DNA from 3 places in the Mesorhizobium sp. P171375 genome. Region 2 is predicted to be linked to each of the others. Evidence: predicted binding sites of a transcription regulator. Region 2 holds the regulator's gene; each other region holds the start of a gene.
What was found. The regulator PhoB, encoded in region 2, activates phosphate uptake and scavenging genes when phosphate is short. The targets are predictions, from matches to a motif close to TGTCATNNANCTGTCAT.
Positions count from the first base shown of each region.

Region 1: the regulator PhoB is predicted to act here: its motif matches at 1,834-1,850, upstream of ACYHH6_RS18320 (alkaline phosphatase).
Region 3: the regulator PhoB is predicted to act here: its motif matches at 1,345-1,361, upstream of ppk2 (polyphosphate kinase 2).

Region 1 covers NZ_JBYNWF010000001.1:3,806,270-3,809,523, reverse strand. Annotated here, with positions in the region: gene ACYHH6_RS18320 (alkaline phosphatase) at 39-1,781, opposite strand; gene ACYHH6_RS18315 (WD40 repeat domain-containing protein) at 1,989-3,254, opposite strand, start outside.
Region 2 covers NZ_JBYNWF010000001.1:212,650-215,903, reverse strand. Annotated here, with positions in the region: gene pstB (phosphate ABC transporter ATP-binding protein PstB) at 1-377, shown strand, start outside; gene phoU (phosphate signaling complex protein PhoU) at 419-1,123, shown strand; gene phoB (phosphate regulon transcriptional regulator PhoB) at 1,140-1,829, shown strand; gene ACYHH6_RS01070 (ROK family protein) at 1,854-3,089, opposite strand.
Region 3 covers NZ_JBYNWF010000001.1:4,141,677-4,144,930, reverse strand. Annotated here, with positions in the region: gene ACYHH6_RS20015 (dihydrofolate reductase family protein) at 1-124, shown strand, start outside; gene ppk2 (polyphosphate kinase 2) at 364-1,284, opposite strand; gene ACYHH6_RS20005 (aldo/keto reductase) at 1,531-2,574, shown strand; gene ACYHH6_RS20000 (glycosyl transferase family 90) at 2,960-3,254, opposite strand, start outside.

The DNA of each region.
Region 1 (3,254 bases), 3.6 Mb from region 2:
CCGGATGGAGCGGCCGGGATCATCATAGGCCGTGCGGCTCAGTTCGTCGCCGGCGCCAGTCCGAGCGCGTCGGCGAGGACTTTATAGACGTCGCTCTCCTCCATGTAGCCCTTGAAGCCTTCCGCACCCGGACCGCTGGCCTGCAGCACGACGTCATCGACGGCATGGACCGCTGTATCGGCCGACTTCGGCAGATTGCCGATGCGCAGCACGGCGCCGGGCACGTCCTTGTACTTCTCGTTGGCGACATACTGCTTGCTCTCGTTCTGCACCGCCGGCACGAACGGGCCGTCGAGCTTCGGGCGGAACGTCTCGTAATAGTCGGGGAAGTTGGCGCCGAAGATGGCCAGACGGCGCGAGACATCGACGCTGTCGGGATAACCGTCGTTGTTCTTGTCCTCGTAGTTCGGGAAGCCGGCATCGGCATAGACACCGACCTTGTCGCGCATGTCGGGGCCCGGCTTGCTGTCGTCGATGGTGCCGATGATTGAAACGCTGTGGGTGTGGTCGCCGGTCATCACGATCATCGTGTCGGGATGGGTCTTGGCGAATTCCATCGCAACGCCGACCGCCTTGTCGAATTCGATGACCTCGATCATGGAGCGCTCCCAGTCCATCGGATGCGACATCTTGTCGACCGAGGCACCTTCGACCATCAGGAAGAAGCCTTCGGGGTTCTTCGACAGCTCACCAAGTGCAACATTGGTCATTTGGACGAGACCCGGCTGATTGGGGAAGGTTTCCACGGTGCCCTTCTTGAGGAAGTCGCGGTCCAGCGTGACGTCCATGTTGCCGGTATGGAACAGGCCGAGGAACTTGCCGGTGTTGGTCTTGGCTGCAGCCTCGAGTTCGGTCTTGTCGGTGGCAAGGGCGTATCCGGCATCGCGGAATTTCGCGATGTAGTCAGTGTCATCCTTGCGCTTGGAGCCGGCCGTGCTCTGCGGCAGGAAATAGGCGGAGCCGCCGCCGAGGATGACGTCGGGCTGCGTCTGGTAGAACATGCCGACGATGTCGGCCTTGTCGCTGCGGCTGCGGGTATGGGAGACGACGGCTGCCGGCGTGGCGTCCTCGATCTCGGCCGTCGAGACGACGCCGATCGACTTCTTGCCGGTGCGCCGCAGAGCCTCGGCGATGGTCTCGACCTTCGGGTCATCCTGGCTCGGCTTGGTGCGGTCGGCATAGACGCCGAGCGCGTTCACCGCCGTCTTGTGGCCGGTCATATAGGCCGACATGGTGTTGGCGCTGTCGGTGGCGATCGCGTTGGTCGACGACGTGCCGATAAAGGCCATATAGTCGAGATCGTCCATGTTGAGCCGGCCGTTCGCCTTGCCTTCGGTCATGCCCTTGGACATGATCCGCGCACCGGTCCGATGCGCAACAGAGAGGCCGTCGCCAAGCAGGAAGATGACGTTCTTGGCGCGCGGGGTCGCCGAGGTTCCGAACACCTCCCAATTGACGGACTTGGTCTCGTCGCCAGCCTTGGCTTCGATCTCATAGGTGCCGGGCTGGGCGATGCTGGCAGCGCGGATCAAAATGGCGGAGGCATCGACCCCCTCTTCCTTCTCAACGAACTCGACCTTCTTGCCGAGGACCTCGTCGGCCGGCTTGCCGTTGATCGTCACCGTGACCTGGTCGGGGCTGACGACCTTGTCGAATTCGACCTTCAGGTCGAAAGGAGACTGGGCGAGGATCGTGGCGCGGTCGAGAGGATAGATCGTGGCAGCACCAGCAGCGCTGGCAAGACTTGTCGTAACGGCAAGTGCGATGAGGGGGCGAAGCATAAGTGACCTCCAAAATTGACTGATAAAAGGCAGTTTTTGGTAGTCGTTGCCGATGTCCGTTATATGACAAAACCTCTCCCGGGCCGCTCACATTTCTGCGTCATCCGAAGCCGGTTGAGAATCGGGATTGAACGAAGCTCCGATGGGCGCATCGCTGGCCTGCCGGCCATATTTCCGTGCGGGGAATATGCGACCCAATCAGCGTCCTCACTGCGGCGCGCCGGCGAACAGGATTTCGCCGTCGCCGGTGGCCGGCCAGTCCCTGATGGTGCGGTCGTCGCCGCCGGTCAGCAGCGTTCCGTCGGGCGCGAAGGCGACGGCGTAGATCGGGCCGGTGCGGCTGTCGAACATGGCGATCTGGTTGCCGGTGTCGACGTCCCACAGCCGCGCCGTGCCGTCGAGTGAGCCGGAGGCCAGTCGCTTGCCGTCGTACGATAGCGTCAGCGTGTAGACGGTGCCTTCGTGGCCTTCGAAGCGGCGCAGTTCCCTAAACGTGTCGAGGTCCCAGAGCTTGATCGTGTAGTCGCCGCTGCCGGTGATGACGTGATGGCCGTCGGCGGTGAAGACGGCGCCGTAGGTGCCCTGCTCGTGGCCGTGCCAGCTGCGCAATTGCTTGCCGCTTTCGACGTCCCAGAATTTCAGCGTGCCGTCGATGGAGCCGCTCAGCGCGCGCGTGCCGTCGGGCGAGATGGCGACCGTGCTGATCGGCCAGTCGTGCCCGGTCATCACATGCAGCGCGGATTTGTTGACGAGGTCCCAGACGATGACGTTGCCGGTGTCGTGACCGCTGACGGCACGCTTTCCGTCCTGGCTGATCGCCAGCTTGCGCACACCGCCATTCTGCCCCGACGAGAACACATGCAGCACAGTGCCGTCGGCGAGCTTTCGCAGCACGACTTCGCCGTCATCGCCGGCGGTCAGCGCGGTGGCGCCGTCGGGCATGAACAGCGCCGTGCGCGCCATGTCCTTGTGTTCGCCGAGATTGCGGATCAGCCGCTTGCCGGCGATGTCCCAGAGCTTGATCATGCGATCGGTGCTGGCGCTCATGATGTCGCGGCCATCGGCTGACACGGCGAGCCAGACGACGGCGTCGCGGTGACCGTCGGGCTCGGTCGGCAGTGGTGGTTCGGCCGGCGGCAAGGGCGCGACCGTTTCCGGCGGTGTTGGAAGTGCGGCTTGTGGCGGTGTGGCTGGAGCCGGCGGCGGGGCCGCTTCCGGTGGCGGGGTTGCCGGAGCAAGTGCGACGTCAGGTGGCCGTGGCGGCGCAGGCGGCGCCGGCTCCGGCGGTTTGGCTGCCTGCACGGGCGGAGTTGGCTCAGGCGGGATAGCGATCGGCGGCGAACTCGGCGGAGTTGGCGGCGCCGCCAGGTCCGGCGGAACGCCGGCGATATCCTGACCCTTCGGCTCGGCCTTGGGTTCCTTCGGGGCGGCCACCTCGCCGCCCGGAGCGGAGCGATGAACCAACCATGGGCC
Region 2 (3,254 bases):
GCTTGAAGAAGGCGGCGATCTGGAACGAGGTCAAGGACCGCCTGCAGGAGCCCGGCACCGGCCTGTCCGGCGGCCAGCAGCAGCGCCTGTGCATCGCGCGCGCCATTGCGGTGTCGCCGGAAGTAATCCTGATGGACGAACCATGCTCGGCGCTCGACCCGATTGCCACCGCACGCGTCGAGGAGCTGATCGACGAGCTGCGCCAGAATTACACGATCGTCATCGTCACCCACTCGATGCAGCAGGCGGCGCGCGTGTCGCAGCGCACGGCGATGTTCCACCTCGGCTACCTGGTCGAGGAGGGCGCCACCGACAAGATGTTCACCAATCCCGACGACAAGCGCACCCAGGACTACATTACCGGCCGCTTCGGCTGAGCCGTCCAGCGGTTGAATTTTCAGGCACGAGGACCACGATCATGGGTGAACATACCGTCGCTTCCTTCGATGAAGAGTTGGGCCAGATCAGCAAGCTGATCCGCGACATGGGCGATCTGGCCGGGTCGATGGTCAGCGGCTCGACAAAAGCGCTGCTCAATTCCGACAATGCGCTGGCGCAGCGCGTCGTGTCCGACGACGCCATCATGGACGCGCGCCAGCGGGAACTCGACGATCGCGCTATCACGCTCATCGCCAAGCGCCAGCCGATGGCCAACGATCTGCGTGCCGTGGTCGGCTCGATCCGCATGGCCGGCGACCTCGAGCGCATCGGCGATCTCGCCAAGAACATCGCCAAGCGCGTCGGCACCGTGGGCCTCAGCGTCACGCCGCGCGACCTCTCGCACTCCATCGACGCGATGGCGCAGCTGGTGCTGATCCAGGTGCAAGGAGTGGTCGAGGAGTATGCCGCGGCCGATGCGGCAGCCCTGGCGAAACTCAGGAATGAGGACGAACGTATCGACGTCAAATACACGTCGGTGTTTCGTGAACTCTTGACCTACATGATGGAAGACCCGCGCAACATCACCGCCTGCACGCATCTCCTGTTCTGCGCCAAGAATCTGGAGCGCATCGGTGATCATGTCACCAACATCGCTGAAAATGCGTATTATGTGCTGACCGGCCAGCAATTGCCCGCCAATCGCCCGAAGCAGGACGAGACGGCGATGGCCACTTCGGCCTGACAAGGGTGAACTGCTGATGATCGCGCCACGCATCATGGTCGTGGAGGACGAGGAGCCGCTGGGCGTGCTCCTCCGCTACAACCTCGAATCCGAAGGCTACCAGGTCGAGGTGGTGACGCGCGGCGACGAGGCCGAAATTCGGCTGCAGGAAAATGTGCCCGACCTTCTGGTGCTCGACTGGATGGTGCCGGCGGTGTCCGGCATCGAGCTCTGCCGCCGGCTGCGCATGCGGCCCGAGACCGAACGGCTGCCGATCATCATGCTGACCGCGCGTGGCGAGGAGAGCGACCGCGTGCGTGGCCTGTCGACCGGCGCCGACGACTATCTGGTCAAGCCGTTCTCGACACCGGAATTCATGGCGCGCGTGAAAGCGTTGCTGCGCCGCGCCAAGCCGGAAGTGCTGTCCAGCGTGCTCAAGGTCGGCGACATCGTGCTCGACCGTGAATCGCACCGCGTCTACCGCAAGAAGAGCGAAATCAGGCTCGGACCGACCGAGTTCCGCCTGCTCGAATTCATGATGCGCCATCCCGGCCGCGTGTTCTCGCGCAGCCAGCTGCTCGACAATGTCTGGGGCGAGACGATCTATATCGACGAGCGCACGGTCGACGTGCATGTCGGTCGACTGCGCAAGGCGGTCAACAATGGCCGCATGCCCGACGTCATCCGCACCATCCGCGGCGCCGGCTACGCTATCCGGGAAGATTAGGCGCGCCGCGCTGTTGCCGGCCCCTCAGGCGACATGCTTGCCCGCTTTTGCCTGAATCCCCGGTGCGAAAATCTCCTGGTCGACGAAGCTGAGCGCGCGCATAGCGCAGCCTTCGCGGATCAGCGGCAGTTCGTTGGGCTCGGTGTCGAAGGAGATCGATTTCGAGTGCTGGCCGCCGGCGGTCTGAGCAATCGCTTCGCGCAATGCCGGTTCGATCAGATCGAACGCGGCGGCGCTGACTCCGACCATGGCGACAGGTGCTGGATCGATCAGCGCGAACAGGCTGCCGAGGCCGAAGCCGAGCGCCTCGCCGGCCTTGCGGTAGGCTTCGCGCTCCGGGCCATCGGTCTCGCGGGCACGTGCGGCGAGCGCCCGCATGTCGGCGTCGCCGACATCGACCGGTTCGGCATCCTCGCTCATCATTTTGGCGCTGCGCCAGATGGCGTAATTGCCGGCATAGGCCTCCACGCAGCCGCGCCGCCCGCAACGGCACAGCGCGCCGCCGGGCCGGTGGATCATGTGGCCGAACTCGCCGCCCGAGGAATGGGTGCCGGTAAACAATTCGCCCTTCAGCACCAACCCCATGCCGATGCCATGCGAGAGCAGGATAGCGATGAAATTGTCGCGGTAGCGCTCAGGCTGGCGCCATTGCAGCGCCACCGCCATCATGTTGCAGTCGTTTTCCATGGTGGCCGGAATGCCGAATTCCGCTTCCAGTATGTCGGCGAAGGCAATGTCGGTCAGCGGCGTGATCGGCGACCACAGCATGGCGCGCGCCCGCGAATCGGTGATGCCCTGGATGCCCATGGCAATGCGGGCGATGCTCTGAACATCGAGATCGGGATCCTCGAGCTGCCGCCGAACGATTGCCGTGCATTCGCCGATCAGCTCGTCGCGCGGCATGGTCAGCGTATCCAGCCGGCGCTGCTCCTCGGCGACCACATGGCCAGCATAGTCGATGACGGTGACGGAGAGGAAGTTCAGCGACAGCACCACGGTCATCACCGCGGCGGCTTCCGGGTTGAGCGCAAGGCCAACCTGCGGCCGGCCGCGCTTCAGCGCACCCGTCTCGCCGGGTTTGCTCTCAGCCAGGATGCCTTCTTGAATCAGATCAGACGAGATCGCCGATATGGTCGAATGGCTGAGGCCTGTGGTCGCCGCAATCTCGGTGCGCGACGGCTGGCCGGCCCGGCGCACGGCCGAAATCACCATCGCACGGTTGCGACGGCGCAGATCGTCGTGACGGATTCCAACCGACATTTTTGTTTTCCTCCCGGTCCCCTTGCGCCTCATGATAGTGGAGGCGGTCAGGGACGCCACGCAAATATTGCCAGAAGCCAGCGGCGCTGTCATTGTTTATTGCGGGTCCCGAAAAAATTCGGCGAAGCCATCAGAATCCATCAGAATCGATGTTGACAGCGCCCC
Region 3 (3,254 bases), 3.9 Mb from region 2:
GGTGCTGCTGGGCAAGGGTGAGAATCTGTTTGCCGGCCTGGATATGCTCAAGCTCGGCTATCAGTGCACCGACCAGGTGGCGACGGCGATTGCGACGCATGTGACGATCAAGCGGGGTAGGTAGCGAACCCCTCGGCGCAGGCTCCTTTCTCCCCGTTCTACGGGGAGAAATGCCCGGCAGGGCAATGAGGGGCGGCGCAAACGGTCGAAGGATTTCACCACCGAACCCAACCGCCGATGGCGTTATGGCGTTGAAATAAATCATCCCGTATGAGCCACTTGAGCGGCCAACTATCGAGGTTAGCTCCGCCCCTCATCCGCCTGCCGGCACCTTCTCCCCGTATAGTGACGGGGAGAAGGGAGCTAATACTTCTCCGGCACGTAAAGCTCCCGCGGCAACACCTGCCGTTCGTACTCCGGATTGAACACCCGCTCGGGCAGCGTGATCTCTTCGTGCGGCACTTCCTCATAGGGCATCTGCTTGAGCAGATGGTCGATGCAGTTCAGCCGCGCCCGCTTCTTGTCGTTGCCTTCGACGATGTACCACGGCGCCTCGGGAATGTTGGTGCGGGCAAACGTCTCTTCCTTGGCCTTGGTGTACTGCTCCCAGCGCACGCGCGACTGCAGATCCATCGGCGACAGTTTCCACTGTTTCATCGGATCGTGGATGCGCATCAGGAAGCGCATCTGCTGTTCCTCGTCGGTGATCGAGAACCAGTATTTGACCAGCGTGACGCCGGAGCGAACCAGCATGCGCTCGAACTCCGGCACGTCGTGGAAGAATTGCTCGACCTGATCCTGGTCGGCAAAGCCCATCACGCGCTCGACGCCGGAGCGGTTGTACCAGGAGCGGTCGAACAGCACGATCTCGCCGCCGGCGGGCAGATGCGGCACATAACGCTGGAAATACCATTGCGATTTCTCACGCTCGGTCGGCGCCGGCAGCGCCACGACACGAGCGATGCGCGGGTTGAGGCGCTGGGTGATGCGCTTGATGACGCCGCCCTTGCCGGCGGAATCGCGGCCCTCGAAAATCACCACCAGCTTTTTCTTGTGGTAGGCGACCCAGGACTGCAGCTTGATCAGTTCCGACTGCAAGCTGATCAGATCGCGAAAATACTGCATGCGATCGATCGATGGCGGATGGGCGTTCTTGTAGATCTTGGCAATCTCCAGCGACAGCGCCGGCTCCGACATTTCCAGCTCATAGTCTTCGTCGAGCGTGTCGGCGAGTTCGGCCTCAAGCCAATCCCTGGCCGGAGAATTCTGCTTTAACTCAGTCATTTCTACTGCTCCGCTTACCGGCTGACATGAAACCCTGAGCCGACTTGATATAGGCCGGCAATGACGGTTTTATTGCAAGCCGCCGGCCAGCCGATCACAGCCCAAATCGGCGGGGCATGGTCGATCCATTGCCGTGGCATGGCGACAAACCGCTTAAATTGTCCTACAAATGGCTGACCCATTCGGGCGGCCCGCGCCCTTCTCGACCAAAACCGCCCCACCCCACCAAAATTGCGAGGATCTGACATGGAATACCGCACGCTTGGCCGTTCAGGCTTGAAAGTTTCGACGCTGACGCTGGGCACCATGACCTTCGGCGGCAGCGGACCTTTCGCCGCCGTCGGCAATTCCGATCTCGCTGAGGCATCACGCATCATCGACACCTGCATCGATGCCGGCATCAATCTCATCGACACCGCCAATGTCTATTCGAACGGCCTGTCGGAAGAGATCATCGGCGAGGCGCTCGGCGGCAAGCGCAAGAACGATGTGCTGATCGCCTCCAAGGCGCGCATGCGGATCGGCAAAGGTCCCAATGACGAAGGCCTGTCGCGCCATCATCTGATCCGCGAATGCGAGAAGAGCCTGAAGCGCCTCAGGACCGATGTCATCGATATCTATTTCCTGCACGAATGGGACGGCACGACGCCGCTCGAGGAGACCATGGCGGCGCTCGACACGCTGGTTGCACAGGGCAAGATCCGCTATGTCGGCTGCTCCAACTATTCCGGCTGGCAGGTGATGAAGGCGCTCGGCATCAGCGACAGCCAGCACCAGCCGCGCTTCATCACTCAGCAGATCCATTACACGCTGGAAGCGCGCGAGGCTGAATACGAACTCTTGCCGATCTCGGTCGACCAGGGCCTTGGCGTGCTGGTGTGGAGCCCGCTTGCCGGCGGCCTCTTGTCGGGCAAATACCGCCGCGACAGCCCGACCGCGCGCCAGCTCGCCGGCTGGTCGGAACCGCCGATCCGCGATGAAGACCGGCTGTGGCGGATCGTCGATGTGCTTGTTGACATCGGTGCGGTCCGTGGCGTCTCGGCGGCGCAGGTGGCGCTTGCCTGGCTGCTCGGCCGGCCGGCCGTCAGTTCGCTGGTGATCGGCGCGCGCAACGAGACCCAGCTTAAGGACAATCTTGCCGCGGCGGCACTCGCCCTCACCGCTGAGGAACGCGACCGTCTCGATGCCGTCAGCCGGCCGCCGGTGCTCTACCCCTACTGGCACCAGCAGTTCACGGCGAAGGACCGGTTCGGCCCGGCCGATCTGGTTCTCGACCGCAGTGTCATCTGACCAGCGATGTCACGCAGTCGCCTCGCTGAATGGTTGCGTCCATAGTGCCTATGGGCGATGCTTCGCCGATGTCGCCAATGCATGCAGTCCGATGCGCTAGAGCAACCGCATACTTTTGCGCCGTCGTCATTCTTTCGTCGACCACAGCGGCAGTGTGTGGAGACTTTGATGGTCAAAAGGTGGCTTCGGTCTACAGCGATGTCAGACCAGCTTGCCGCCAGGCAGAGCTTGACGGCCAACCGATTTCCAAGGCGGAGAGTGATCGCTTTTGCATCATCCTTGACGCCCTCGGATTTCAGTTGAAGGCCAACGGTTATTGCTGGGACGCTTCAGAAGTAGAGTGGAGGCTCTGCGCAAAGAAGTAGGGTACCGGGACCGCGGACGATTAGCCCTGAATATAGCGCCAGACTTCGGGATCAGGCTCGATCTGGCCGCTGAGCACGAAATATTTGTAGAGCACGAGCAGGCTGATCGCCTGCTCGGCCTGCTCGTTGGTGAATTTGCGGCAATAGGCGTTGGCCGCCGCGACGATGCGCTGGGCTTCGGCCGGATGCTTCTCGAGGTGGTGCACCCGCTCGGCCAGATCGCTGAAATCGGCTGCCAGCGGCACATAATGGACATCTGGCTCGAGCTGCCCCTCGGCGAACCAGGTCTCGTAAGTCGGAGGCGGCATGAGGCAC